4 regions of the Nocardia grenadensis genome follow, and region 3 is predicted to be linked to each of the others. Evidence: riboswitches for the same ligand, from Rfam matches in the RefSeq annotation. Region 3 holds a riboswitch; each other region holds the start of a gene.
The links. A riboswitch is a leader RNA that binds a small molecule or an ion and turns the genes downstream of it on or off. The one in region 3 is predicted to bind cobalamin.
Positions count from the first base shown of each region.

Region 1: linked by a shared signal. The riboswitch ahead of ACQPYS_RS01705 (CbtB domain-containing protein) and the one ahead of ACQPYS_RS12190 (short-chain fatty acyl-CoA regulator family protein) in region 3 are both predicted to bind cobalamin.
Region 2: linked by a shared signal. The riboswitch ahead of ACQPYS_RS10675 (hypothetical protein) and the one ahead of ACQPYS_RS12190 (short-chain fatty acyl-CoA regulator family protein) in region 3 are both predicted to bind cobalamin.
Region 4: linked by a shared signal. The riboswitch ahead of ACQPYS_RS06130 (ABC transporter substrate-binding protein) and the one ahead of ACQPYS_RS12190 (short-chain fatty acyl-CoA regulator family protein) in region 3 are both predicted to bind cobalamin.

Region 1 is NZ_CP192054.1:372,815-380,030, reverse strand. Features, by position in the region: gene ACQPYS_RS01725 (carbonic anhydrase) at 1-591, opposite strand, end outside; gene ACQPYS_RS01720 (A/G-specific adenine glycosylase) at 773-1,633, shown strand; gene ACQPYS_RS01715 (alpha/beta fold hydrolase) at 1,655-2,422, opposite strand; gene mhuD (mycobilin-forming heme oxygenase MhuD) at 2,546-2,860, shown strand; cobalamin riboswitch at 2,930-3,077, shown strand; gene ACQPYS_RS01705 (CbtB domain-containing protein) at 3,114-3,308, shown strand; gene ACQPYS_RS01700 (CbtA family protein) at 3,299-4,096, shown strand; gene ACQPYS_RS01695 (hypothetical protein) at 4,132-4,617, shown strand; gene ACQPYS_RS01690 (OsmC family peroxiredoxin) at 4,664-5,107, opposite strand; gene ACQPYS_RS01685 (SRPBCC family protein) at 5,163-5,615, opposite strand; gene ACQPYS_RS01680 (sensor histidine kinase) at 5,801-6,919, shown strand; gene ACQPYS_RS01675 (vWA domain-containing protein) at 6,929-7,216, opposite strand, start outside.
Region 2 is NZ_CP192054.1:2,336,574-2,343,789, reverse strand. Features, by position in the region: gene prpB (methylisocitrate lyase) at 1-355, opposite strand, end outside; gene prpD (2-methylcitrate dehydratase PrpD) at 355-1,857, opposite strand; gene ACQPYS_RS10680 (short-chain fatty acyl-CoA regulator family protein) at 2,242-3,666, opposite strand; cobalamin riboswitch at 3,938-4,167, opposite strand; cobalamin riboswitch at 4,466-4,602, shown strand; gene ACQPYS_RS10675 (hypothetical protein) at 4,806-5,129, shown strand; gene ACQPYS_RS10670 (IS110 family transposase) at 5,154-6,344, opposite strand.
Region 3 is NZ_CP192054.1:2,691,571-2,698,786, forward strand. Features, by position in the region: gene ACQPYS_RS12155 (hypothetical protein) at 335-811, opposite strand; gene ACQPYS_RS12160 (hypothetical protein) at 1,040-1,351, opposite strand; gene ACQPYS_RS12165 (hypothetical protein) at 1,439-1,597, opposite strand; gene ACQPYS_RS12170 (hypothetical protein) at 2,122-2,259, shown strand; gene ACQPYS_RS12175 (hypothetical protein) at 2,256-2,669, shown strand; gene ACQPYS_RS12180 (DUF6186 family protein) at 2,678-2,866, shown strand; tRNA gene ACQPYS_RS12185 (tRNA-Pro) at 3,121-3,197, opposite strand; cobalamin riboswitch at 3,702-3,933, shown strand; gene ACQPYS_RS12190 (short-chain fatty acyl-CoA regulator family protein) at 4,218-5,645, shown strand; gene prpD (2-methylcitrate dehydratase PrpD) at 5,983-7,216, shown strand, end outside.
Region 4 is NZ_CP192054.1:1,382,737-1,389,952, forward strand. Features, by position in the region: gene ACQPYS_RS06115 (hypothetical protein) at 169-294, opposite strand; gene ACQPYS_RS06120 (ABC transporter ATP-binding protein) at 439-1,242, opposite strand; gene ACQPYS_RS06125 (FecCD family ABC transporter permease) at 1,289-2,341, opposite strand; gene ACQPYS_RS06130 (ABC transporter substrate-binding protein) at 2,338-3,321, opposite strand; cobalamin riboswitch at 3,391-3,541, opposite strand; gene ACQPYS_RS06135 (SDR family NAD(P)-dependent oxidoreductase) at 3,671-4,408, shown strand; gene ACQPYS_RS06140 (aminoglycoside adenylyltransferase family protein) at 4,498-5,298, opposite strand; gene ACQPYS_RS06145 (DoxX family protein) at 5,556-6,917, shown strand; gene ACQPYS_RS06150 (hypothetical protein) at 6,935-7,216, opposite strand, start outside.

The DNA of each region.
Region 1 (7,216 bases), 2.3 Mb from region 3:
GTGTAGCTTCGCCCGGCCGTCGACCAGTTTGTAGGTGACGCAGGCGATCGCGCATTTACCGGCCTGCACCCGCTCGGACACGATCATCGACCGTTCCATCAGCAGGCTGCTGGTCTCCACCACGTGGCGGGCTTCGAGCTCGTCCACCGATTCGAGCCCCTCGCGGCGCCCGATCAGCATCGACGGCGTGACCTTCTCGACGATGCTGCGGATGAATCCGCCGGGCACCTCGCCGCCGTCCAGCGCGTCCAGCGTCGCTTTCACCGCACCGCAGCTGTCGTGGCCGAGTACCACGATCAGCGGTACATCGAGCACACCGACGCCGTATTCGATCGATCCCAGCACCGCGGCGTCGATGACGTGGCCCGCGGTGCGGACCACGAACATATCGCCGAGACCCTGGTCGAAGATCAGTTCCGCGGCGACTCGGGAGTCTCCGCAACCGAATAGCACGGCGGTCGGATGCTGGCCGGCGACGAGCTTGGCTCGATCGGCGGCTCCCTGACTAGGATGCAGCAGCGTGCCGTTCACGAAGCGCTCGTTTCCCTCGCGCAGCGACTTCCAGGCACTTACCGGGTTGGACTGAGGCATGGTGTCCATTCTGCACGATTTGATGTGCTCGCTTGCTTCCGTCCCGTTACAGCGCGGCGTCGGGCCACGCCGAACCGGTGGAACTGCACGGTGAGGTGGATGGAGTGGGTCGGTGAGCAGCGCAGGTATCGGGAAGCCGGGTTCGGGCGGGCGCGGTGTCGTGTCGATCGAACCCGGCGCGATCGACTCCGACACCCTGATCGATTGGTACACGCGGACGGCCCGGGACCTACCCTGGCGGCGGCCCGGAGTGAGCGCTTGGCAGATCCTGATGAGCGAGATCATGCTGCAGCAGACGCCGGTGTCGCGGGTGGAACCGATCTGGCGGGAATGGGTGCGACGCTGGCCGGTGCCCTCGGCCATGGCGGCGGCGAGCGCGGGTGAGGTGCTGCGGGCCTGGGGGAAACTCGGCTATCCGCGCCGAGCCCTGCGCCTGCACGAATGCGCCCAGGTCCTCGCCGCCGAGCACGGTGACCAGGTGCCCGACGATGTCGAAGTGCTGCTCGGGCTGCCCGGCATCGGCGCCTACACGGCGCGGGCGGTCGCCTGTTTCGCCTATGGGCAACGAGTCCCGGTGGTGGACACGAATGTCCGTCGGGTGGTGGCCCGGGCCGTGCACGGCCGGGAGGCCGGTAATCCGGCCGCCCGCGATCTACGGGAAACCGAGGCGCTGCTGCCCGGCCGGATCGACCGGGCAGCGGTGTTCTCGGCGGCCCTGATGGAACTCGGCGCGACGGTGTGCGCCGCGCGGACCCCGGATTGCGGGCGCTGCCCGCTGCCGCGTTGCGCGTGGGTCGCCGCGGGCCGGCCGGCGGCCGAGTCGGTACGCCGGACGCAGAAGTACGAGGGTACCGACCGGCAGGCGCGGGGGCGGCTGCTCGACGTGCTGCGGGCCGCGCACGCGCCGGTGGAACGCGTCCGGCTGGATCTCGCCTGGACCCGCGATCCCGGCCAGCGCGACCGCGCATTGGATTCGCTGCTGGTGGACGGGTTGATCGAGCAGACCGACGATGGACGGTTCGCCCTGGCCGGAGAGGGCTGACGCCCGCCGCGGCCGGAGCGCTCAGGTCTCGGCGACAGTTCCGGGGACTCCGCGCAGGCGCGCGAGGAAACGCTCCACCTCGGCCCGGTAGTACGCCGGCTGGTCATCGTGCACCAGGTGACCCGCATCGGGAACCAGGACATGTTCGGCGGCGGGATGTAATTCGGCCATCCGGCGCATCTGCCCCGGCGGGGTGATCGTGTATTCGCCTTCTAGCAGCAGCGTAGGGACGGTGAGCCTGCCCCACTCCGCCCAGAACGACCGGGCACCCCACTCCTCCGAGATATCCCGGAAGGTGGCCACCTCGCCGTGCAACCGGTAACCGTCCGGGCCCCGCTGGAACGAATCCCGGAAGTAACGGCCGGCGACCGGGCCGAAATGCGCCACCAGGGCGGCCTCGTCCGCGAAGGGCTGCGGCCAGGCCTCGACCATCGCGGCCCAGTGGGCAGCGGTACGGCCGGTGAAATCGGCTGCCATATCCTCCACCACCAGCCCGCGCACCCGGTTCGGATGCGTGGCCGCGAACACCCAGCCGTGCAGACCACCCATGGAATGCCCGATCACGATCATCGGCTCGGCGATGCGCGCGGTGGCGGCGGCCAGATCGGCGACGAAAGCGTCGGTGGTGAGTTCGGGCGGTGCGGGGCGCCCGTGCCCGGCGGCGTCGAAGGTGAACACCCGGCCGTGGTCACGCAACCACCGGACCTGGTTCTGCCAGGTACGGGCGCTGCCCATCAACCCGTGCAGCAGCAGTATCGGGATCCCGGTCCCGCCTTCGTCGTGCAACACCGGGCCGAGTTTATTCACAACCCTCCACAGGGCGGGGTCGGCGCCACCGGGCGGTGCACGTAGTGACCCGCTGTGGCGTGCGGCACTGTCCCTCCCGGACTCGCGATACCTAAGCTCAGGGGTATGGCTGTTGTGAAGATCAATGCGATCGAGGTCCCCGAGGGCGCGGGTCCCGAGCTGGAGAAGCGGTTCGCCCATCGCGCGCACGCGGTCGAAAACTCCCCGGGGTTTCTCGGCTTCCAATTGTTGCGGCCCACGGCCGGCGAGAATCGGTATTTCGTGGTCACCCAGTGGGATTCCGAGGAGTCCTTCGCGGCGTGGCGCGACGGCCCCGCCAAAGAGGCACATGCCGGACAGCAGAACAAGCCTGTCGCCACCGGCGCTTCACTGCTGGAGTTCGAGGTCGTACTCGATGTAGCGGGTAAACCCGCGTCCTGATCGCCTCCCCCACACCGGCCACGCCGCCGACCACCGGCGGCGTGGCCGGTGATCGTTCGTGGACATATTGACGGCGGCGACGGCCGGTGTCACAGTTCGAGGTGAAAGCAAAGGTGATGCGGTAATCCGGTGAGAACCCGGAGCGGTCGCGCCACTGTGATGTCCGCGCCGGAACGGGTGGGCAGAGTCAGACACCGGCACCTGCGCACAACTCGCGAACCGGACGCGAGCATCCGGATGAGGAGGACCCACCATGGCCATAGCCCATGTCCCGAGCAGGGCCGCCGATACGGCGGCGACAGTGCTCGTCACAGTAGGCGTCGTCCTGCTGGCACTGCTGACGCTCTACCTGGTCGGATTCGATCAAGGCGCCGTATCGCGCGGCGGTATGTTCCTGCACGAGCTGATGCACGACGGGCGCCACCTGCTGGGTGTCCCGTGCCATTGAGTGGATCTTTCGGTGCCCTGCTGCTCCGTGGTCTGCTCGCCGGCCTGATCGCCGGTCTCCTCGCGGGTGTCGTCGGAAATTTCGTCGGCGAGCCCAAGGTCGATGCCGCCATCGCCATCGAGGAGGCCGCGGCTCCCACGCCGGAGCATGCCCAGGATTCGGGTACCGGACATACGCACGGGGAGACAGCGCACACGCACGGGGACGAGGCCGTGGTGAGCAGGCCGTGGCAGAAATTCGGGCAGTTCCTGGCAGACGCCCTGGCCGGGATGGCGTTCGGGGCGATCGTGGCGACCGCGGCGCATTACGCCCGGCGGTTCACCGCGCTGCCCGGTCATCGGTTGATACTCGGGCTGGGCCTGGGCGGCTGGGTCGCGGTGGTGGCAGTGCCGTTCTTCAAGTATCCGGCCAACCCACCGGCGGTCGGTGACCCGGAGACGATCAACGAGCGCACCCTGCTCTGGCTGGCCTCGGTGGTGCTGGGCCTGGTGGCCGTCGCGGCCGGTGTGTACATCTGGAAGGCGCTGCGGCCGCGGCCCGAATCCCTCCGGCTCGTCGCGGCCGCGGCCGGATTCGTACTGGTAATCACCCTCGGCTACGTGCTGTTGCCCGGGGTGAACGAAGTGGGGGCCGACTTCCCGGCCTCGCTGCTGTGGGAGTTCCGCGCCGCGTCGCTGGCCGTATCCACCGCGCTGTGGGTCGGGATCGCTCTGGCCTTCGCCGCGCTCACCGAGTGGAGCAACCGCGGTGGTACCCGGGTAGCGGAGGCTGCTGCTACAGCGGGTTGATCCGGGGAGCGGTAGTCACCGGGCATGGTCGAGGTATGCACGACACCACGCTCGCCCACCCGGACAGTCCACTCGCCCGGCGGCCCGCAGCCGTCACCATCGCCTTCGTCGCGCTCGTGGCGGCCGTGGGCTGCGGTATCACCGAAGCCGCGGTCCGGGGCGCATTGCTGGGCGACGCAGCGGATATCGGCGAACTCACCGGCGGTTGGCTACTGCGCGCCGGGATCTACCTGGCGGTTCTCGGTGTCGCGTGGCGGATGCTGCGAGGCGAACGCTGGGCCAGGAATCTGCTCGCCGCCGGGATAGGCGTGGTCGGTACGGCCTCATTGGTGGTGGAGCCTGTTCGGATGCTCGCGAACGGAGGCGCCGGTGTGTTCGCCGATATGAGCGCCGCGACCGTATTCCTGGCGCTCACCCGGGCCGGCCATCTATGCGCGGTATTCGTCGCGATCCCCGCCATGTACACACGGGGCGCCCGGGCGTGGTTCCGGGCCGGACACGGCGCCGGTAGGCCCTGGTAAAGGCCCTTCCCTGTCCCGGGCCCGCGCGGGGCCCGGGACAGGCATCTCAGGATTCCAGCGCCGCGTCCAGGGTGATGTCGTCCACTCCGCCCAGGGCCTTGCTCACCGGGCATCCGGCCTTGGCCGCAGCGGCCGCGGCGGCGAAACCCGCCTCGTCGAGGCCGGATACCCGGCCACGTACCTTCAGTGCGATCCGGCTGATCCGGAAACCGCCCGCCGGGTCGGGGCCCAGGGTCACCGCGGCCGAGACGTCGAGGCTCTGCGGGGTACCGCCGGCCTGAGCGATCTCGTTCGACAGCGCCATCGCGTAGCAGGACGAATGTGCCCCGGCGATCAGTTCCTCCGGGCTGGTTGTGCCGTCGGCGTCATCGGCCGACCGCTTCGGGAACGACACCTCGTACTTACCGACCCCCGAGCTGATCAGCTCGACCTGGCCGGAGCCGTCCTGGAGACCACCGGTCCATGCGGTGCGCGCGGTACGTGTGGGCATCACGATCCTTTCGAAGACGATTCGTTGTGAGTCGGACTCGAACCTACTAGTACCCTCACTTCGTCGCAGTTCGTTCGTCGAGGCGGGCCAGCACCGCGGGCCAGACGTCCCGATGCCGGTCGCGGGCCGCTTCGTCGGCAAAACCGCTGTGCCGCAACCGCAACCGGATGCCACGGGGTTGTTTGACCAGTTCCACCCGCACCACCGTTTCCGCGCCCTCGGTGCCGCCGGCGCCGGTCACCCAGGTCATTTCGACGAGCCGGCCCGGTTCCAGACGGAGGAAGCGGCCGTAATGCGGCCGAGAGTTCCCCTCCTCCCGGGTCTCGAAATAGAACGGCTCGTTCACCTCGGGCCGCATCCGCACCGAGGACGGTTCCGCGAACCAGATATCGAAGCCCTGGGTCCACGCCAAGTAGAGGAGTTCGGGTGAAGCGGTCATCACCCGCTCCACGGTGAGTTCGTACGGCCGTGTGGACAGGTCCGGTACACGCACTTGCTGGTCGACCATCACTGGACCATACCCGCGCCGGGGCGGGTACTGCCGCAGATGCGGTGATCACGCGCCGCTGCCGACCGGCCCACCCGGAACCGGCGCATTCGTCATCGGAATACCATTGCGGCACCGGTAATCCGGGTGTGCGCCGACGACCGAGCACAACAGGCGAATAGGGTGGTGCAGGTGGAGAGTGCGCGATGACGGGCTGGCAGATGGTCGGGCTACTGGGCTGGGTCGCGCTGGCCGCGGCGCTGTTCGAAGTGCTGCGGCACCGTCGCCTACTCGCACAGACCCGGCAGGCCCTGGACACCGCCGAACGCATGGCGGCGCGGCAGCAGCGGGAACTCGAGGTCGGCACAGAGCGCCTGCTGATCGCCCGGGAGCTGCACGATGTGGTGGGGCACAATCTCTCGCTCATCAATGTGCAGGCCGGAATGGCTCTCCAGCAGGTGGAGAACAAGTCCGCGAAAGCGGCGGGGACGGTCGCCGAGATCAAAACCACCAGCCGCAGCGCGCTCGAGGATGTGCAGGCACTGCGCCACGCGATCCAGGCGGTGGAGCCCGTATCCGGCACACCCGCGCAGCCGCGCCGCGATCACGACCCTGCCGACGCCGCGGATATCGGTCCGCGCGAGCGTGCGAGACGTTCGCGCCGAGGTGGTTTCGGCCGCCGCGAACGGCCCGGCGCCGACCAGCCGCGAGCGAACGGCTCCAGCGCGGGCCGCCCACCGGCCGCCGCCCAAGCGCCGTCCCCACCACCACCTCGCGAACCCGACCCCACCATGTCCGACCTGGACGAACTCCTGCGCAAACCCCGGCTGGCGGGGCTGACGGTGCACACCCGGGTCCTGGGGACCCCCGATTCCCTGCCCGCGGCGATCGACGAGGCGGCCACCCAGATCGTCCAGGAATCCCTGGCCAATGTCGTGCGCCACGCCCCGGGCTCCGAGGCCACCGTGACGGTGCGCTACACCGGTGATTCGGTGGATCTCACCGTCGACAACACCCGTCCCACCGGCAAACCCGAACACGCCGGCCCCACCCGTGGGATGGGGATCATCGCCATGCGGGAACGCACTCACGCGCTCGGTGGCGCATTGACCGCCGGCCCCAAACCCAGCGGCGGCTACCGGGTCGCCGCGCGGCTACCGAGCCGCCCACTGCGGATCGCGATCGACCCCGATGCGCGGCCCCCGACCCGTAACGAGCCCGGCGACAACGATTCTCGCCGGCCGCCGGCACCGGTAGCGGTGACCTCCGAACCACGCGGAAGCGGCGGCTCCCCGGCCGATCCGGGACCCGCAGCACCCGAGTGACCCCGCGGTTCAGCCCGGGTTCGCGTCGCGACGCTCCTGCTCGGTGAACCCGGCCGCGCGGGCCGAGTCCGGTGCGCCCGCCGGGGCCTGTAGCCGCCGTGAGTACGCCCCTGCTGCCCGGAATACCCCGGCGACGCCCGCCGGCGCCGCCCCGTAGGTGATGGACTGCTGCGGGGCGAAGCCGAGACCGCTCCCGATCTCGACCGCGTCCATATTGGCGCCGAGAAACAGAAAATCCCAGCTGTAGACGTTCTGCTGCTGCTCGATCAGTGACCGCACGGCGGCATGCGTCCATTC
Region 2 (7,216 bases), 350 kb from region 3:
GGCAGCCGGCGATGCCGGCATCCTCCAGGACGGTGACCGTCCGGGCGGCGCTCATCGGCTCCCCGAAACCGGTGTCCGCGTCGATGAGCACCGGCAGGTCGGTGACCCGGGCAATCTGGTGACCGCGCCCCGACACCTCGGTGAGCGTGGTCAACCCGATATCCGGCAATCCCAGATCGGCGGAGAGCACCGCACCGGAGACGTAGACTCCCTCGAACCCGACCTCTTGGATCAGCGTCGCCACCAGCGGGTTGAACGCGCCGGGGAACCGCTGGATCTTCCCGGAGCCCAGCCCGGTACGGAACGCCGACCGCTTATCGGCCGCCGAGGTCGATGCTGCGAGCAGGCCGGTCATCAGAACAGTCCCTTCGGGGAACGGGGCGCGCGGGCGAGCACATCCGCCGAGACGGTGAAAGTGAGCTCCGACAACTCACCGGCGGACAGCTCGCCCGCGCGCTGGACCACTTCGAGGAAGCGGTCCTGCTCGGCCGGATCGACAACCCCCTCGGCGAGGGTGCGGAATTTGGCGATGTACTGGTCGCGGACGAAGGGTCGCGCACCCAGCGGGTGGGCGTCGGCGATCGCGAGCTCGTCGACGATCACCTCACCACTCTTCAAGGTCACCTCGGCGCGCGCGCCGAACGCTTTTTCGGCCGGGTCGGTGGAGTGGTAGCGGCGGGTCCACTCCGGGTCCTCGGCGGTGGAGATCTTGCGCCACAACTCGACGGTGTCCGGTCGCTGCGCGCGTTCGGGCGCGTAGGAACGCTCGTGATGCCAGGTCCCGTCCTGCAGGGCGACCGCGAAGATGTAGGGCACCGAATGGTCGAGGGTCTCCCGCGACGCTGTCGGATCGAACTTCTGCGGATCGTTCGAACCGGTACCGATCACGACGTGGGTGTGGTGGCTGGTGTGCAGCACGATCGAGGCGATCTGATCCAGATCACCGATCCGGTCCCGGAGGCGGCGGGCCAGATCGATCGGGGCCTGGCTCTGGTATTCGGCGGAATGCTCCTTGGTGTAGGAGTCCAGGATCGCCCGCTTGGGCTCGCCCGGACCGGGCAGCGGCACCGAGTACTCGGCCTTCGGGCCGCCCAGCAGCCAGGCGATCACACCGTCTTCGCCCTCCCAGATCGGCGACGGCGCGCCTTCACCGCGCAGCGCGCGGTCCACGGCCTCCACGGCCATCTTCCCGGCGAACGCCGGAGCGTAGGCCTTCCAGCTCGAGATCTCGCCCTTACGGGACTGGCGGGTCGCGGTGGTGGTGTGCAGAGCCTGACCGATCGCCTGGTAGATCGTCTCCGAATCCAGTCCGAGCAGCGTTCCGATACCAGCGGCGGCCGACGGGCCGAGATGGGCGACGTGGTCGATCTTGTGCTCGTGCAGGCAGATCGAACGCACCAGGTCGATCTGGATCTCGTAGCCGGTGGCCAGACCCCGGATCAGATCCCGGCCACTACGGCCCGCGTGCTGGGCGACCGCCAGGATCGAGGGGATGTTGTCGCCCGGATGGGAGTACTCCGCAGCCAAGAATGTGTCGTGGAAATCGAGTTCGCGCACCGCGACTCCGTTGGCCCAGGCCGCCCACTCCGGCGAGAAGCGGCCGTGGACGCCGAACACGGTCGCGCCCGGCTGATACGGGTGCGCGAGCGCCTGGGCGCGAGCATTGGTGACCGGGCGCCGGGTCAGCGACGCCGCGGCGACCGCCGCATTGTCGATGATCCGGTTGACGATCATCTCCTCGGTCTCCGCGGCGACATCCACCGGGTCGGTCGCCACCTCCGCAATCCGCCACGCCAGATGCTGCTCGCGGGGGAACTGCTCCGCGGAGCGGTGGGTACGGACGAGATGATTCTTCACGGTCCAAGGCCTCCAGGGGGATCGGCGTATTTCGCTCGATTCGGACGCTACAGACGCGAAACAGCTGTGGAAATCCGTCGCAAAGGGCGAATTTTGTGGAGACAGACCTGCAAAGTTGTGGAGTTTGTGGAGGGCAGTACCGGACCGGGACAGGAATCGGCGCGCGAGCGGGCGCCGATTACTCTCGTGCGCGCCTCACCGGTCGATCCGATTCGATCGAGCAAGGCCGCTGCTCATGCGACGAAAGGGTTCTTCGATACCGACGCGCCCCCGGGCACGGGGTTCTCGATGTCACCCCGGATCCCTTCGTCGACGGTGAGCAGTTCAGCCCGCCGGAACTACGCGCCCGTCCTGGGCTGACACACTCACCGCAGTTACCCGCGGTCAGTCGGTTGATGCGGGTGCGTAGGGGGTGTTCGCCGGACGGTTCTCATCGGCGGCAAGAGGCCGTCCGATCTGCGGGAACGCGCGTTGCGCACACGCGGTGCGTTCACAGACCCGGCATCCTGCACCGATCGGAACAGCGGCGGCCGCGTCATGGATCGGAAGGCCGTGGGAATAGACGAGTTTATCGGCGAAGGCGAGATCGCATCCGAGACCCACCGCGAAATCCCGCGAAGGCGAGAGATATCCGGGATTGCTCTCCCCTGTCGTGCGCGCCAGCCACAGATACGTGCGCCCGTCGGGCATCTCCGCGATCTGGGTGCGGATCCGGCCCGGGGTGGCGAAAGCGTCGTGCACCACCCACAGCGGGCAACTACCGCCCGTCCGGGAGAAGTGGAACGCGGTGGCGGACTGCCGTTTCGAGATATTTCCCGCACGGTCGGTGCGGACGAAGAAGAACGGGACGCCCCGCTGCCCGCGCCGCTGCAGCGTCGACAGACGATGACACACGGTTTCGAAACCGACCTCGAATTGCGCTGCGAGTAGGTCGATGTCGTAGCGCAACGACTCCGCCGCGCCGAGAAACAGCCCGTAGGGCAGAACGAGCGCGCCCGCGAAGTAGTTGGCCAGCCCGATACGCAGCAGCCGCCGCGACTCCGCGGGCAGCGCCGCCGTCTCGGTGAGCAGAGTTTCGATCACCTCGGACTGGGTGAGGAACGCCAACTGTGTCGCCAGTTGGAACGCGCGCTGCCCGGCGGTGAGACGCCGCGCGAGCGTGAGTGTGCGCGCTTCCGGGTCGTAGCTCCGTTTGGGCCCGGGCCGCGCCGGATCCTCCGACCGGATTCGCACCGTCACCCCGTGCTCGTCGCGCAGCAGTCGTGCCAGCTGTAGATCCAACCCGCCGATACTCAACCCGCTCGCGGCGAAGAGATCCTCGGCGGCGGTATCGAGTGCGGGGATGTGGTTACGCCGGTCATAGAAATAGTCGCGGACATCCTCATAGGGCATCGCGGTACGTGGATCCGGGACCGGACCGTCGAGTCCGGCGGTGAACTGCTCGAGCTGCCCGTTGACCGCGCGCAGGCGCCGGTGCTGCCTGATCAGCAACCGCGCCGCAGACGGCACCCGCGAAAGCAATTCATCCAGTTCGCCGCCGCTCACCGAACCAGACTCGGGGTCCTCGGTGAACACCTCATGCAGATCAGCCAGCAACCGAGCATCGGTCTCCGGCGCGAAGAATCCCACCTCCAAGTCGAATGTCGAGGTCAGACGCATCAGCACCGGCACCGACAACGGGCGCTGATCGTTCTCCAGCTGATTGACATAACTCAGCGACAGCCCGAGCGCCTTGGCCAGCCCGGATTGCGACAGGCTCCGCTGCTCACGCAGAGCACGAAGCCGGCCACCGGCATACATCTTCTCCACAGCAAGCACCCCTTCCATGATCGGCACCGGCTCGCCCACGCGATCCGCCGGTGTTCCGGCCGCACCGGCCCTCAGGTCACCGGCGACGGCCGGTGACCCGAGCCGCATCGCGGGGAAAGGTCCGAAAGTGACGGCATGATGCGAACTCCTCGGGTGGCAGCCTGTGACCGTCACCGGTGCGAGCGCGCACGACGACTACGCACCCGGCGAGACCCGGATACGTGAGAATCGGCGTACCGCCTGATCCACGAGGCGACGACCGCCGGACACGTCGTGCCCGGCGCAACCGGCAGGTCTTCGGACTCGTGGGCACCGACCTCGATCGGTCGACTCGGGACCTGGCGCGCTCCCCGAGCTGGTACTACCACGCCGTCGCTTCCCAGGACCCGGCCCAGTGCATGTGACGGCGGTCGCTCCCACTCACCGCTGCGGGACAGTCCCGGATTCCCACCGGGTTCCCTCTCACCCCCGCTCGCGGTCACCCGACCTAGAGCGGAAAGGCTTCGACATCTCACACCGTCGCAACAGCGCGAGACGAACCAGCTGCGCTCATAAGAATATCCCTGCTGGTGAGCCCCGTCCCCACTGGGCGCAGTGCCCCACCGCCCAGGGTCGAGCCGGCAGCGGAAAGACGCCGGATCCCGCCACCCGATTCCGCCGCCGCCGGTGTGGTGCGCCGGCAGAAGCGGGGGCCTCAGGGCGCCCGGTGATCGAGAACGCCGGCGTCCCGCGCGCAGCCCGAATGCCAGTCTGACCAGGCGCTGGTTGCCGCTCGTCCCTGGACGCGCGGCTCGCAAGAGGGAATCCGGTGGGAATCCGGAGCTGCCCCGCAGCGGTATGTGGAAACGACCGCGGTCATCAGCACTGGGCGCCCGCCCGGGAAGCGACCGCCAGTAGGCGACGCCGGCCGGCGTCATGTCCGCGAGTCCGAAGACCGTCCACAGCAGTCACCGCTGGGAACACATGCCCACCGGTACCCCTACCGGCCACCATGATCCGAAGCATCGCCCGCTCGCGGCCTTCCTGTGAGGAACCCCCACATTGCTGGGGGGGTGTCCCTATGTTTCTTGTCAAGCCGTGGGTTGAGGTTGTGCCCGGGTGAGGCTTGGGCGGGGCGTGCGGTCGGTAGCGTGGTCTGAGTGGCGTCGAAGGCTGAACGGCAGGCTGCTCGGGATCGTGTGGCGGTATATCACGAAGAGCGGCTCGGTGAGTTGGTCGAGCACGTAGGCCGGGCATTGGACCGGTTCCGTGCCAGCCAGTTGGATGCGTTCGAGGTCGATGCGGTGATCCACCAATACCATCGGGCGGCTCAGCGGTTGTGGACGTTCTGTAGCCAGTCCGGTGTGCAGGTGGAAGCCACCGCGCATCTCATCGAAGGCATGGCGGGCGGGGGTGAGGTGATCGATTGGTGGCAGCGCGGCATGTCGGTCAGGGCCCGGCGTGCCCAGGGGCTGGACGCTTGATCGGTGTCTGGCAGTTGCCGGCGATCAGGCCGCTGGTGCTGGAATGCGGTAGGGCTGTTTGTTTCGGAGCATGGCGTAGAGGACGTCGCATCGGCGTCGGGCGAGGCAGATGAGGGCTGCGTTGTGTTTCTTGCCCTCGGCTCTCTTTCTGTCGTAGTAGGTGCGGCTGGCCGGGTCGTGCAGGGCGGCGAACGCTGACAGAAACAACGCCCGTTTCAGTTTGTGGTTGCCGGATCGGGCAGGGTGTTCACCGCGGATGGAGCTTCCCGATCGGTGGGTGATCGGGGCGATGCCGGCGTAAGAGGCGAGGTGGCCGGCCGAGGCGAACGCGGTGCCGTCGCCGACTTCGAGCAGGATGCGGGTGCCGGTCCTGACTCCGATGCCGGGCATCGAGGTCAGGACCTCGGCAAGAGGGTGATCGGCGAACATCTCCTCAATGTTCTCGGCGATCTGCTTGCGCTGTAGAAGAACTGCTTTCAACGAATCCGCCAGCTTCGGCAGCACGGTTTCCGCGGCTTTCGTGCCGGGAACGGTGACAGATTGCGCGGGCAGCGCGGCCAGGATCTCCTCGACCAGGCGTGCTCCCATTCGTGGGGCATGTTTAGTGGCGATGGCGGTAAGTTTGCGCCGACCAGCGGCCCGGATGCCTTCGGGACCGCCGCAGCGCGACAGGATCTCCAGCACCGCCGGGTGCGCGATGCGGGGGCCGAGGACGCGTTCGAGGGCGGGGTGGATGCCGGTGAGCAGGCCGCGGATGCGGTTGCTGGTGCGGGTTGCTTCGCCGGCCAGGTCGTCGTCGAAGCCGGCCAGAACACCGAGCTCGGTGAGTGTTTCGTCACCGACGTCGACGCGGCGCAGCGTGTGCGGCATCGTGCGGGCGGCATCAGCGATGATGTGAGCGTCGCGGGCATCGGTTTTGGCTTGACCTGGGTAGAGGTCGGCGATGCGGCGCATCGACAATCCGGGCAGGTAGGCGACATCGTGTCCGCAGGCGCGCGCGACGGTGACCGGCAGGGCGCCGATCGTGTTGGGTTGATCGACCACGATCAGCAGCCGCCCGTGGGTGGCGAGTTTGTTGAACACGGCCCGCAGCCGGGATTCATCGTTGGGTAGTGCCTTGTCGAACAATCGTTTCCCGGCCGGGTCGAGCCCGACCGCGTGATGTTCGCCTTTTCCCACGTCAACGCCGCAGAACACGGCATAAGGTTGTGTCACCTTGCTCGGTCCTCAACTGCCTCGAAACGCTCACTGGACGGTCGCCGATCCAGCGTCAACGCCCGGCACCCACGTTACGAAGAGACCTACCAGCGGCCCTGTCCCCATCAGCGGTCCGTCGACGCCACCAGGACCCGGCGACACCACCCCCCGGATCATTCGAACGACAGGGGCAAGAAGTCATACCGGGCCTGGCGACCGTGGGCCCGGTTCCGGGCCCACGAAAAAGGTAACGGGGTGAACCACCACCGGTTGGGGACAGCCTCCTTCGTAGAGGTGCACGGTCATCATCATGTCGAAGCGTTCCCCGCTCGCAGCGACCCATACGCTCGAAGCCGGCATCCGTGCCAGGTTTCACCTCATGTCGCAGCCGGAATCGCGTGCTGTAGTCCTTACTTGAACACGCGATGCCTCGGCCGGGATCTCGTCGGACCCGACCATTGAAGCGGCCCGGAGCTCCTCCGGTCGGATCATCAGATCGACGATTCGCAGCCAATCCGAATCCACAGTGGACCTCCACGGCGCACTCGCCTCCGCAACAGCATTGTCGTGGATTGGTCGCTGGGTGGCACAGGGGATCGATCCTGCAGCTGCCGCCGACAGGTTCGTGAATCGGCGGCCCTACGGCCGTTTCCCCTCGCAGGCGCGGAGGACGGCACCGCCCGGTGACGCCGCGCACAGTTATTGTGTTGCCGACATGGCCGTCACGATGCAAAATCGTCGCCAATCGAGTTACTTTCCCAGACCTGGCAACGGCACTTCCCACCTGGAGGTGGGCAGAACCTCTCTCCTGCCGCCGGTTTCGATCGATGCTACCCGGGGCCGGTTGCTGAACGCGCTTCGAGCGGCGGTCATGTGGGTTGTTCTGAAGG
Region 3 (7,216 bases):
AAGACCTGCTCCTCGAACGGTATACCGAACTCGGTCTGCCGTGGTTCCGGCCGACCCCGCCGCTCGAGATAAAAAGCTGCTCGCGATCAAGGCGATCCGTGACACACTCGACGACCCGTGCCCGGGACTCTACGAATGCGATCAGTTCGTCGATACGGTACCGGAGTTCGGTGGGCATTCGCGCCCACACCGGATGTTCCATCGACCGAATCTCCTTCTGTGAGCGCGGGTACGCTGGCGCGAGCAAGAATTCCATACCGGGGCCGTCGTTCTCCACATTGTTAAATGCAGGGATCCACCTTCAGGAACGCAAGGCCGCCTCTTCGCAGCGTTTCTACAACTCGCCGCAACTCTCACCTGCTACAAGAAACTCTCCACATAAGACACCCTCCGCGGTCATCCGACGCACCTGCTCGGCCATCTCCGCGAGACCCAGATAGCCGAGGTCGGGCCGGCCCAGCGCGGTAGCCGATACGGCCGCGCCCGAGACATAGGCCGCGCGGAAACCCGCTGCCGCCGCAGCGCGAATCGTCACACCGTCGTAGATGCCGGGTGCGGTGACCGTTCCGTAGCACAGCATTTCCGACAGCCGCCGCCCGGCGGAGCGGACCGTATCGGGAACCGCACGCAGTTCCCGGCCGAGTCGCCCGCGAGTGATACGCAGGGATGTGAACATCGCGGCCCGCCGCTGGTGTTCCCGCTTGTCGAACAGGTCGCGGTCCAGTGCCGACTGCGATTCGGCCCGTGCCTCGCGGGCCGCCGAATCCGATTGCCGCATACCGTCGTAGTTGCGCTGCGCGACCGCCTGCACATGGTTGACGCGGCATCACGGCGGAGTTCGCTGTACAACCGGCCTACGTGGGTGTCCTCGGTACCGGTGAGGGCGGCATCGATGCACCGGGCGGCGGCCCACGCGTCGTGGATACCGCTGTTCATCCTCATTCCGCCGAGCTGATCTCACGGCCGTCGCCGTCCGTCGGTCGTGCCCCGTGGCCGTGTCGAGCCCGCCCGCCTCCGGTCGAGGCGCCCGGGCTCGGCCTCAACTTGCTGCCGCCAGCACCTGCCATACCTTCCTGGAACGCGAGCGGGCCTGCGGGGCCGCACAGTTGATTCGTCGGCGCGCCTCGTGGGCGCTGATCCGCAGCAGATCGGTCAATAACTCCACGGTGTCCCTATAGCCGGTGTCCGCGGCGAGGCCACGACGTTCGGCCTCGGCGACGGCCGCGCGCATGGCGGCATCCAGGTGCTTTCGGCGGCGTTCGGTTTCGACGAGTGCGCGCAGCAAGTCGACATCGGCCAGCTCCGGCCATCCTGGTGTTCGGGCAGCCGGCGCCAGCGCGGTCGAATTCATGGTCACCGATGCAGCATACCTCGAGTTAGAACGTATGTTCGATAACCCGGCCGGGGGAATGCCCGAGCCGACGTCACTGTTGCAGCGCTAATCGCGCCAGACGGGTGGGCGCTTCGCCAGGAAGGCAAGCAGTTCGACCAGATACTCGCCCGACAGAGCATTGCGCCGCTCCGGCCGGTTCATGGTGATGCGCACCGTGTCGGCATCCCGCGCGACCAATAGATGCCGACGCCCCAAGGCGGTCATATCTCCACCGTAGATCTCTTCGAGCGACGACACGACACCTCTGGGACGGTCCAGAACCACTCTCCCGGATACAGCCGCAGCAAAGAAGGGTCGGCGGGCGTACCAGGTCCGAGGTCGTCCTGGCACGCTCCATCCCGACACTGGACGACGAGCGCGTGCCTGCGGCCGACAGTCGCGCCCGCACCGAGCGGAGCGGACGGCACGGGAGTACCCCACCGACAACTGGACGCATCCGGCACCGTGCCTCCGACGTTCCTGGCGTACCGAATCGGTAGCGCGGTCGCTCGCCAACTGACGCCGACCCTTGATGCGCCCTGCCTGCGTCGATCATCACTTCTCCATATCGGCCTCGCCTTGGCTCGGCCGCATCGCTCCCGCGGCGGTCGGTGGCTTGATCCAGCACGTTGGCATGCGCGTGGAACGTCCGGATGGTGCTGGATGGGTAGACCGGGCCAGGTACGTCTCGGCGGTCGCGTTCAGCAGTTCGGGAGCCCGGCTGGAGGTGGGATATCCGGTGCCGCAGGATGTCGGCGAAGTCTCCGACCTGGGAATCGTGGCGAGCAATCCGGTACGGTCGCGAGCAGCGGGTCGAGATCGTCGCGGCGTGGCTGGGTGACCGATGGCCCGGCACCGGCGCCCAGGGCCTTATTCTGCCCATGTGACAGGGGAACCGGAGCGCTCGGCCCGATCATGCCGGCGGCGGATGCCGCTGCTGGCCGCCGGTGCCGTGCTGGCGGCGGGTGGAGCCGCCACCCGACCGTTCGGTTGGCCGGCAACCCTGCTGGTGCTGGTGCCGGTGGTCGTGGCGACGGTACTGGCGTTCCACGCTGGGGCCAGGCCGATCCCGTCCACCGCCCGGCTGCGGCGCGGAGTGGCAGTCTGGTCGACGCTGCTGGTCACCGCATCGGCGTGGGAAGTGTACGCCTTTGTGCGGAAACCTGATTGGACGCAGCCGAGCCACGTACACCCGACATTGTCGACGCTGCTGGATCCGGCACTCGAGCAGTGGCCGCTGCGGTTGGCCGGATGGCTGGTATGGCTGGGTGTCGGCTGGTGGCTGGTGTCGAGATGAGCGATCGGATGATCATCATCGTCGGCTTCGTGCTGGTACTGGCGGTCACGCTCGGCATGGTCGCGGTCACGCATGTGCGCCGGGATCTGGTCGCGCCTCTGGGCGAAACAATCGCGTACCTCACGCGCACTCGGGTTGCGAGGATCGCTGGTGTGCTCGTGTGGGCATGGGTCGGCTGGCACTTTCTCGCGCGATAGTGCCGCAAGGGATCGGACGCGACGAGCCGGACAGCCGGCTCGGGTAACTCGGCAGGAGGATACGAGGCGGTGCGGGGGAGGGCACCAAGACCAAGCGGGCCCGGCCGATACCGATCCTCGAGGAGGCGCTACCGGTGGTCCTGCGCCGTACCGACGCCGCGAGCTTCTGGCCGTGCTGGTCCGAATTGGTCCCGAACTCCGACTGGTGGAATAAGAGAAAACCCCTCCCATGCAGGTGGGAAGGGGTTTTTCTATGGTCGGGCTGACAGGATTTGAACCTGCGACCACTTGACCCCCAGTCAAGTGCGCTACCAAACTGCGCCACAGCCCGTTGCGCCGTGTGTTCCGGCGCTCGATGAGATTACCTCAGAGGTGTTCGAGAGAGGAAATCGGCTGGTTGAGCGGGGTGTTGTCGGATTTCGGACCGCATTCGGGCCGCGGGGTGTGCTGCCGTGTGGGCTCGGCTGCTGCCCCGGCTCTCCGCGCGCTCGGATCTCCGGTGTCCGGCATCACGTACCTGATCGAATAGCTCCCTGGTTCTCTTTGTTGGACCCCTGTCGGCGTCCGGACAGCCCCGGGCCGCGCCTTCTTCTGTCGCTACGAGCGACCACTCGCCGAGAGGCGCCTGTTGGACGTCGACTTCCCGACCGGACGCCGCTGGGCTCTTTGCCCGGCGGCGTTTCGCTGTCCGTCCCCCTATCTACGGCGTCCGATGGGTAGTCCGTGCGCGTTGTACGCCGGTACTGCCCACCGCCCCACTGGAGTCCCAGCTCGAGCCGGGCATATCCTGACGGATGCAGCTGGTTCATCCCGCGCTGTTTCGGTGTGCGCGGGATGTCGAAGCCTGTCGTTCGGTGTCGGTGACATCGGGTGGCGGGTGAGAGGGAACCCGGTGGGAATCCGGGACTGTCCCGCAGCGGTGAGCGGGAGCGACCGCCGTCAGACGCACTGGGCCGGAGGTTCGGGAAGCGACGGCGTGGTAGTAGCAGCCCGGGTGCGGACCCGGGTCGACCGAGTGAGGGTCGGTGCCCGCGAGTCCGAAGACCTGCCGGTTGTGCCGGGCACGCCGTGTCCGGTTGGCTGTCGCCTCGCGGATCGGGCGTTTCGCCGCCGTTCTACGCCCCGGACCGTGCCCGGGGGCGTCGGGTCGCGCGTTCGTGGGTGGTGGTCGTTGGTGCTACCGATGGAGCGTGCGCTGTGCAGGCCTCTTCGAAGCTGTTCGGCGGGAACATGAATGCGCCGCCGGGGTTCCCGTGCGGTCCGGTGCCTGGGGCCCGGGCTCGCTGTCGTTCGAGTCCGGATCGCTGTATCGGGTGGGTCGTGAGTGGTCATGCGAGGAAAGGTGCCGGCGGTGGAGAAGATGTACGGCGGGGGGCGGTTGCGTGCACTGCGGGAGCAGCGGGGGCTGTCGCAGTCGGGGCTGGCCAAGGCGCTCGGGTTGTCGGTGAGTTATGTGAATCAGCTGGAGAACGATCAGCGGCCGCTGACGGTGCCGGTGCTGATGCGCCTGACCTCCACCTTCGACCTGGAGGTGGGGTTCTTCGCGCCGGAGACCGACGCGCGGCTGCTCGCGGACCTGCAGGAAGTGTTCGTCGAGGATCCCGAGACGGCGGCGGTTACCAGTAGCGAACTCGACGACCTGCTGTCCCGGGTGCCGACGGCGGCGCGGCTGCTGATCAGTCAGCATCGGCGGCTGCGCACGGCCGACGGGCAGCTGGAACTACTCACCGCCGGGATCGACGGTCCGGCCAAGGCACCGCGCACCGCTATGCCCTACGAGGATGTGCGGGACTACTTCTACGACCGGCGCAATCACATTCCGGTCCTCGACACCGCCGCGGAGGAACTGTTCACCCGGAGCGGCTTCACGCTCGGCGGGTTGGATCTGCAGTTGGCGCGTTTGCTGCGTGACGAGTTCGGGGTGGCGGTGCGGATCCGTTCGGAGGATCCCGGCAGGCCGGGACCCAAGCGCATCTACGACCCGCAGGCCCGCGTACTCGCGCTCGCGCGGCGGCTGACCGCGGGCCAGCGGGCGTTCCAGCTGGCCACTCAGTTGGCATTTCTCACGCAGTCCGAGGCGCTCGACGAGCTGCTCACGGAGACCGGGCCGCTACCGGCGGAGTCGCTGCGGTTGCTGCGGATCGGGCTGGCGAACTACTTCGCCGGTGCGCTGATCCTGCCCTACGGGCGTTTTCTGGGTGCGGCCGAGCGATTGCGTTACGATATCGACCTGCTCTCCGCGCAATTCGAGGTCGGGTTCGAGACGGTCTGTCACCGGCTCTCGACGCTCCAGCGGCGGGGGCAACGCGGCGTGCCGTTCTTCTTCGTCCGCACCGACCGGGCGGGAAATATCTCGAAACGGCAGTCCGCTACCGCTTTTCACTTCTCCCGGGTCGGGGGGAGTTGTCCGCTGTGGGTGGTGCACGATGCCTTCGCGACCCCGGGCCGGATCCGCACGCAGATCGCCGAGATGCCCGACGGGCGTACCTATCTGTGGCTGGCCCGTACGACCGGGGAGAGCAACCCCGGATATCTGGCGCCGGCACGGCATTTCGCCGTCGGTCTCGGCTGCGACCTGACCTTCGCGGAGAAGCTCGTCTACTCGCATGGGCTCCCGGTGCGCGATCCGGCGGTCGCTGTCCCGATCGGTGCCGGCTGCCGGGTCTGTGAACGCACCGCGTGCGCGCAGCGGGCGTTTCCGCAGATCGGCCGTCCGCTCGCGGCCGACGAGAACCGTCCGGCGAATACTCCTTACGCACCGGCGAGCAACACTCGCTGATCGGGCCCGAACCGGCGGCATCGGGATTATTCCGATGCATGCCGTAATCGGACGCTCGGTATTCCGCGAATTGATATCGCTCGTAATTTTCGATCTACGGCCCTTACACGTCATTCGTTTCGGCGTGCTCAGGCCCGCCGCGATGCCGGATCGTGTGCCCGGGCGGCTGCTGGCAGTGTCAGTGCAGGTCCGGGCGTATGGCGACCTTCCGCAACTTACGCAAATTCGCAGGATCTATTCTGCATAATTCGCCTTCTGCAACCCGTTTCCGCGGCCCCGGACTCTCGGTAGCGTGCGAATCGAGTGAATTCCACCGATCGCCTGGAGGTCCTGGACCGTGAAGAATCATCTCGTCCGCACCCACCGTTCCGCGGAGCATTTCCCCCGCGAGGAGCATCTGGCGTGGCAGATCGCCGAGGTGGCGACCGATCCGGTGGAGGTCGCTCCGGAGACCGCGGAGATGATCGTCAACCGGATCATCGACAACGCCGCCGTCGCCGCGGCCGCGCTGACCCGACGTCCGGTAGCCAACGCCCGGGCCCAGGCGTTGGCGCATCCCTACCGGCCGGGGGCGACCGTGTTCGGTGCCGAGGGCCGGTTCTCGCCGGAATGGACGGCCTGGGCCAACGGTGTGGCAGTACGCGAGCTCGACTTCCACGACACTTTCCTGGCCGCGGAATACTCCCACCCGGGCGACAATATTCCGGCGATCCTGGCGGTCGCCCAGCACGCCGGACGTACCGGTCGTGACCTGCTCCGCGGTTTGGCGACCGGCTACGAGATCCAGATCGACCTGGTGCGGTCTATCTGCCTGCACGAGCACAAGATCGATCATGTGGCCCATCTCGGACCGTCGGCCGCGGCGGGTATCGGTAGCCTGCTCGGCCTCGACGCCGAGACCATCTACCAGGCCATCGGGCAGGCCCTGCACACCACCACCGCGACCCGTCAGTCGCGGAAGGGCGAGATCTCGAGCTGGAAGGCCTACGCCCCCGCGTTCGCGGGGAAGATGGCGGTGGAGGCCGTCGATCGCGCACTGCGCGGGGAGGGCGCGCCGGCGCCGGTCTGGGAGGGCGAGGACGGGGTGATCGCCTGGTTGCTCGGGGGCTCGGGGGCCGAGTACTCGGTGCCGCTGCCCGGGCCGGGGGAGCCCAAGCGGGCGATCCTGGATTCCTACACCAAGGAGCATTCCGCGGAATACCAGAGTCAGGCGCCGATCGATCTCGCCCGCCGGATGCGCGAGCGAATCGGAGACCTGGACCAGATCGCCTCCATCGTGTTGCACACCAGTCACCACACCCATGTGGTGATCGGCACCGGATCGAACGATCCGCAGAAATTCGACCCGGGGGCGTCGCGGGAAACGCTCGACCATTCGGTGCCCTATATCTTCGCCGTCGCCCTGCAGGACGGCACCTGGCATCACGAGCGGTCCTACACACCCGAGCGCGCGCAGCGCCCCGACACCGTGGCGCTGTGGCGCGGGATCTCCACCGCGGAGGATCCGGAGTGGACCCGCCGCTATCACTCCACCGACCCGCGGGAGAAAGCGTTCGGTGCCCGCGCCGAGG
Region 4 (7,216 bases), 1.3 Mb from region 3:
CGGGCGCCTGCGATGATATCGGCAATCGAAGGGCAACTCCGCCTCGCGCACCGTGTCGTCTGTGCGTCACCGCTCGGCTCGGCCCCGGACCCGCCCTCGCGTCTCCGTCCCGGCCGGTGCTCGTGGCGTATCGCGCCGCGAGTACCGGCCGGGAGATGTTCGCGTGGTTCAGGCTGCGACGGAGACCGGGGTGAGCGTCCGCGGCGGCCGGAACCGGTCGATCAGCGTCACGACGATCAGCGAGACCACACCCCAGACGGTGAAGGTGGCGAGGTGGGTGCCCACGATCGGCATCGAAGTACGGGACCGAGCGCGCCGATTCGACCGCCGCGGGCATCGGGAGAACGTCGCGCGGTATCCGGAACAGCTGGGGTTCCAGGTAGATCGATATCGCTCCGTGGGAGGCCCGTACGCCGAGGAACATCAGCGCCGCGGGAACTAACCGTCGGCTCCGTATCGGGTTCGTCGGCCGGGCCGAGTGGTGACGGCAGGGCGCCGATAGCGGACGACCGGCACACCGCCGTCGATCGCGATCGTGGCGTCCACACCGTAGACGTCGCGCACGAGTCGTTCGGTGAGGGTTTCGGTGGGGCTGCCGTGCGCGGCGACCCGGCCCCGGTCCAGGATCAGCAGATAGTCGCAGAACATCGCGGCGAGATTGAGATCGTGCAGGGCCACCACGGTGGTGAGAGGCAACCGCGTGACGAGATCGAGGATATCGAGCTGATGGGCGATATCGAGGTGATTCGTCGGCTCGTCGAGCAGTAGTTCACCGGGCTCCTGGGCCAGCGCCCGGGCGATCTGGGTGCGTTGCCGTTCACCACCCGAGAGGGTGTTCCAGTAGCGGTGTGCGTGGCCGGCGAGCCCGGTATCGCGCAGGGCCCGGTCGATCGCCGCTTCCTCATCGCCGTCCTGGCCGAACACGTCGCGGTGCGGAATACGCCCGAGCCGCACCACATCTCGCACGGTGATATCGACCTCGGTGTGCGCGTGCTGCCCGACCATCGCGATCCGGCGGGCCAGCGGGCGGCGGCCGAGGCGGTGCAGGGGGGTTCCGTCCAGGGTGATGCTGCCGCGATCGGGCCGGGAAACACCGGCCAGTAGGCGTAGCAGCGACGATTTACCGGAACCGTTGGGTCCCAGCAGCCCCACTGTCTGCCCGGGTTCCGGGTGGACGGTCACCGCGTCGACAACGAGGTTGCCGCCGCGGGTCCAGGACAGGTCCTGTGCGTGCAGTGTCACCGTGCGCTCCGCGGAGGCGAGGTCCGGTATTCGACTGTCCGGCCGGTCACGGCGCGCTCCGGGTGCGGAACAGCAGCAGGGCGAAGGCGGGCACGCCGATGAGGGCCGTGACGACGCCGACCGGTACCTCCTGCGGCGCGAATACGGTCCGGGCGAGCGCGTCGACCCAGACCAGCAGGATCGCGCCCAGGACCGCGGTCACCGGGATCAACCGGCTGTGCCGGGGCCCGACGAGGAACCGCGCGGCGTGCGGTAGCACCAGGCCGATGAAACCGATCGCCCCGGCCGCGCTGACCAGGACCGCCGTGATCAGTGCGGTGATCACGAGCAGGATCGGCCGGGTCCGGCCGACCGCGACGCCCAGGGTCGCGGCGGTCGACGAGCCGAAGGTGAACGCGTCCAGCGCGGAGGCATACCACCCGCATAATACCAGCCCGGCGGCGCAGACGGCCGCGGTCGTGCCCACATCGGTCCAGCCGGCGCCCGCCAGCGAACCCAGCAGCCAGAACAGGATGCCGCGGGTCCGTTCGGCATCGGCCGAGGACAGAACGATGAACGAGGTGAGCGCGGAGAACAGCTGGGTTCCGGCGACCCCGGCCAGCACCACCTTCGCGGTGCCACCCCCGGCTCCCGCGGCCAGCACCAGCACCAGCCCGAACGAGACGAGTGCGCCGAGGAAAGCGCCGGTGGACAACGAGATCAGGCCGCCACCCACACCGAGGACCGCCACCAGTACCGCACCCGTCGAGGCGCCGGAGGAGATCCCGAGCACGAACGGATCGGCGAGCGGATTACGCAACAGCGACTGCATGACGACTCCGCATACCGCCAGACCTGCCCCGCAGATCGCGGCCAGCAGGGTCCGGGGCAGCCGCAACTGCCAGACGATGCCTTCGCGGATAGGCGAGACGGCCGCGGTACCGGCACCGAGTTTCTCGAACAGCACGGCGTAGACCTCGCCGACCGACAGCTCGGCCGGACCGATCGTGATGGTGAAGGCCATCGAGACGACCAGCACGACCACCCCGGACACCACCAGCGCCACCGTCGCGGGAGCGCGGGCGAGCCGGACCGTGGTGCTCGGTGCCGCCGACCTCACGAACCGTAACCCCACCGCGCCAGGGCGTCGGCGACCTTCTCGATCCCGTCGACCGTCCGGATCGAGGGGTTCAGATCGGCGCCATTGACCACGATGTAGCGCCGCTCGCGGACCGCGGTCAGCTTCGCCGTCACCGGATTCGATTCCAAGAACGCGATCTTGCTGTCCAGTGCGTCCCCGGCGAGGCTGCGCCGGCTCAGGTCGGCCAGGACCAGGGCGGTCGGGTCGCGGTCGAGGACGGTTTCCCAGCTGACCTGCGGCCATTCGTCGGTGGTGTCGTCGAATACGTTCTTCGCGCCGACCGCGTCGGTGATGATCCCGGACGAACCGCAACAGCCCGCCACGTACGGCGTGGCGGTATCGGCGAACCAGTAGGCCAGCGAGACCCGATCCGCCGCGATCCGACCGGACGCGGCAGCGTAGCGGTCGCGGAGGTCGGTGACCAGCCGCTCACCCCGGTCCGGGATATCGAAGATCGCGGCCAGGTCGCGGATCTCCCGGTACACCGAATCCATGGTCAGCGGTGCGGTACGGGCGCCGTCGGCATTGACGCTGATATCGGTTTTGTCGGCGCAATCGGTCGGTGAGAGGTAGGTGGGTACGCCCAGCTCGGTGAACTGCTGCCGGTCGGCCACGCCACCGGGACCGAGGGTGCCGCCGAAGGAGGCGGCGACGAAATCCGGTTCCTTGTCCAGGACCACTTCGAAGGAGGGGCGATTGTCGGCCAGCCGCGGCACGCGCGTGTTGTCGGCGGCCAGGTTCTCTCGGACCGGATCGGTCCAGGTGGCGGTGCCGACCATCCGATCGGCCAGACCGAGCGACAGCAGGATTTCCGCCGACCCCTGATTGAGCGCGACCGCCCGCTGCGGCGGTGCCGCCACGGTGACCTCGACGCCGCAGTTCTCGATTGTCAGCGGATAGCCGGCGGTGGACCCGGCGGCCGGACCGCCCGAATCGGGTGTACCGGCACATGCGGTCATCAGGAGGGTGGATACCACGGCGGTGACCGCCAGGGAAATGGACCGCGTCACGGCGTGGACTCCTTGCGTCTGGGCCTGTGCGCGAGGCCGGGAACCGAGCTCGGCGGATGAGTGATCGGACTTCACCCGCGGGTGTCACCGTTGCGCGCCAGTCCCGGATTTCCACCGGGTTCCCTCATCACGTCGTGACCGCAGAGCGGCCATCGCCCATGCTATCCGACAGGGAACTGGACGTTCGACCGGTTCGAACCGGCCGCGGGCGAATGCGACGGCGATTTTCTGCCAGCGTGCACGCTATGCCCTCACTGATGCTCATAGGGCACGAACGGAAATCACGAAAGGAACGAACATGTCGGAGAAGATCGTGGTGGTCACCGGAGCGACCCGCGGGCTCGGACGCGCCACCGCGACGGCATTCGCCCGCGCGGGTTACCGGGTGATCGTCACCGGGCGCCGCGCGCCGGCGGTGAACGCCGTGGTGGACGAACTGCGGTCGGCGGGGTCGGCGGCCGAGGGCGAAATCCTCGACGTGTGCTCAGCGGACAGCGCGCGGTGCCTGCGTGATTCCCTCGGCGAACGGTACGACCACATCGATGTGCTGGTGAACAATGCCGGCATCCTGCCCGAGGCCACCGCCACCGGCACGGTGAACTTCGCCCACCCCGGCGCGTTCACCGAGACTTTGATGACCAACACCTTCGGCCCCGCCAATGTGATCGAAGCGCTGCTGCCGCTGGTGCGCCGCGCACCGGCCGGGCGGATCGTCAACATCTCCAGCGAGATGGGCTCGCTCACCGAGCAGCGGAACCCGGAGTCGGCGTACTACTCGATGGTGGTCCCGGGCTACCAGGCGTCGAAGGCGGCACTGAACAGCATCACGGTAGGCCTGGCGAAATCGCTCGCCGATACCGCCGTCCGGGTGATCTCGGTATGCCCCGGTTTCGTCGCGACCGAACTGGCGCCCGCGGCGGCCGACGCGCCGACGACGCCGGAACAGGCCGCCCAGGTCGTCCTCGCGGCGGCGGAATCGCCGCAGGTGTGCACCGACGGCTCCTTCGTCGGTGCACAGGGGGCCATCGCCTGGTAGGAGGTGCCGGTCGCCGCCGATCCGCCGCTCCGGTTCCGGGCCCGCGTACGTGCCGCCCCGATCCGGGGCCCCGGTGTGGCGCGGACCGTTCAGCGCTGTGCGCGGCCGGTGACCGCGGCGGCGGCCGTGATTCCCGCGGCGGCATACCGCACGAAGGCCGCGGTCTCGTCGCGATACCGGGTCCAGTCGTCCACCGCCACACCGAGATAGCCGTCCCGCGCGCGGTGCAGCAGCGCGGCGTGCGGGGCCGGCGCCCGGGCGGCGATGCGCTGGGCGGCTTCGGCTTTGGAGACCACCTCCCCGGTCTCCGCGGTGACCCACATCCGGGCCAGCGTCAGGACGGTATTGCGCTCGTCACCGTCCACGCCCGCGATCAATGTGGGCAGGCTCGCCGTGATCGCGCGAACCAGATCCTCCGGCGGTACCGGATCCAGTAACCGATCGGCGGGCGGTCCGGCCAACGCCACGGACGAATCGCGAACCACACCGAGCAGTATCGCCAGATCCGGGTCGGGCGCCGGCGGCGGGACCGCGCCGTGCTCGAACTCCGTCCGCAACCATTCGCCGTACACGAACTCGCCGCGCGGCGGGAAGCGCCACGGTACGACGGCGTCGCGGGCCACCACGGTCAGTTCCACCGGTCTGGCCCCGCCTGTGCGTGGCCACCGTCCCGACTGCCGGAGCAGTCCCTCGGACAGACGCGTACGCAGGTCGTCGTCGAGGGCGACGGCGGTGACCGCCAGGAAATCGAGGTCGCTGTCGTACTGCAGACCGCTGGTCACCGCCGACCCGTACAGGTACAGGCCGAGTAGATCGGCGCCGAACAGATCGGTGACGAATCGCGTGATCGGCCCGGTGTCCGCGGCGAGACCGGTAGGTGGTGTGGGCACGGATCCACGATAGGCGGCGAGGTGCCGACAGCGGCCGGGCACGAGCGGGGCCGGGATGTATCACGCCGAAGACAGCGCCCGCGGTTCGGTTGCGGGTTCCCCTGAAAGGCCTCGTCGCAGTGGGCGAACTCGTGCGAAGGGAGGATCGGAGAATAGGGGTTGTCACGGAGGCGCCGGGCCCGGCAGGTGGTCTAGGTTCGAGTGGGGCTCCGGGTCGGGGTGGGTCGTCGAACAAATCGGAACAGCGAGGTCGTGGTATGGGTGCGGTTCGGACGGTCACCGGTGCTGGGCGAGAGCTGTCCGAACCCGAGAACCCGCGGCCGGTGCGCTGGTCGTGGCCCGCGCGGGTGGCGTTCCGGTTCGGCGTCGTCTACAGCGTGATCTTCTGCGTGATGATCGGGCAGATCCTGTTCGTCTTCACCGGGTTCACCCACCAGTTCCTGCCCGATACCGCACCGATGTGGCCACTGCTGGCGGTGGAGTCGGTGCTGAACTGGGTGGGACGGACGGTATTCGGCATCGACGTGCAGTTGCACCGGGACTCCGGCAGTGGCGACCAGGCGATCATCTGGGTGATGGTGTTCACCGCGCTGGTGGTGGCGGCCCTGGCGGCGACGCTGTGGTCGGTGCTCGACCGGCGGCGCCTCGCGTATCCGCGGGCTGGCGCGTGGTTCCTGATGCTCCTGCGGTGGTGCGTCGCCGGGCAGATGCTGTTCTACGGCATCGCCAAAGCGGTGCCGACCCAGATGCCGCCGCCCCCGTTCTCGGCGCTCGTCCAGCCCTACGGCCAGCTCACTCCGATGGCGGTGCTGTGGTTGCAGGTGGGTAGCGCGCCGGTGTACGAAATCCTGCTCGGGGTGGCGGAACTGCTCGGTGGTCTGCTGTTGCTGGTACCGCGCACGGCCACCCTCGGCGCGATGCTGAGTGTGGTGAGCATGGCGCAGGTGTTCGTGCTGAACATGACCTTCGATGTGCCGGTCAAGATCGTGTCGTTCCATCTGCTGGTCTTCTCGCTGCTCCTGCTCCTCCCACAGGCCCGCCGTTTCGCGGACTTCTTCCTGCTCGCCCGCCGTGCCGACCCCGCCGTGCAACCGCCGTTGTGCACCAGTCGGCGGGGCACGCGGATCGTGGGGTTCGCCGAGGCGGCGGTCGGCATCTGGCTGGTCGTCGGAGTGGCGGTACTCGGCTGGTCGAGCTGGCGGGATTACGGCGGCGGTGCGCCGAAGCCCGAGCTGTACGGGCTGTGGGAGGTCACCGAGTTCCGGATGGACGGCCGGCCGGTACCCCCGCTGCTCACCGACCCGGACCGCTGGCAGCGGCTGGTGATCGAGACCGAGGGTGCGGTGTCGTGGCAGCGGATGGACGGGGCATTGGTGACGGTGCCCGCCCAGGTCGACGCGACCGCGCACACCCTCACGGTCGCCGCCCCGGTCGGCGCCGATCCGGCGGGCATGCCGACCGCCGACTTCGCCTATACCCGTCCGGAACCCGGCGTCCTGCGCTTGGCCGGAGAACTGGACGGACGGCCGGTGACCGTCGAGCTACGAGCGGTGGATCCCGGTGCCTTCCCGCTGAACGGCCCGCGGTTCCACTGGGTGCAGGATTATCCCGCCCGGTAGGGCACAGCGGCGCCGCCTCAAGATCGGGGTGGAATGACCCCGGGCTGATCCGGGGCGCGCTGTCCGGGTACCGGCCCCGTGATACCGGGCTGACCGGCCGGATCCGAGAGCGGCGCCGCGGTCGGACCCGGTGGCGCGGGCGACTCCGGCTCGGCCGGATTCGCGGGAGCGGGCGGTTGTTCGGCGGCGGGCGGTGCCGGTGTGGTATCTCCGGGAGGGGGCTCCGCGGGGGGCGCCGAGCCGTCGGTCGGCTCCGGAACCTCGCGGGCCGGTGGCCGCGGGGGTCCGCCGTCGTTTCC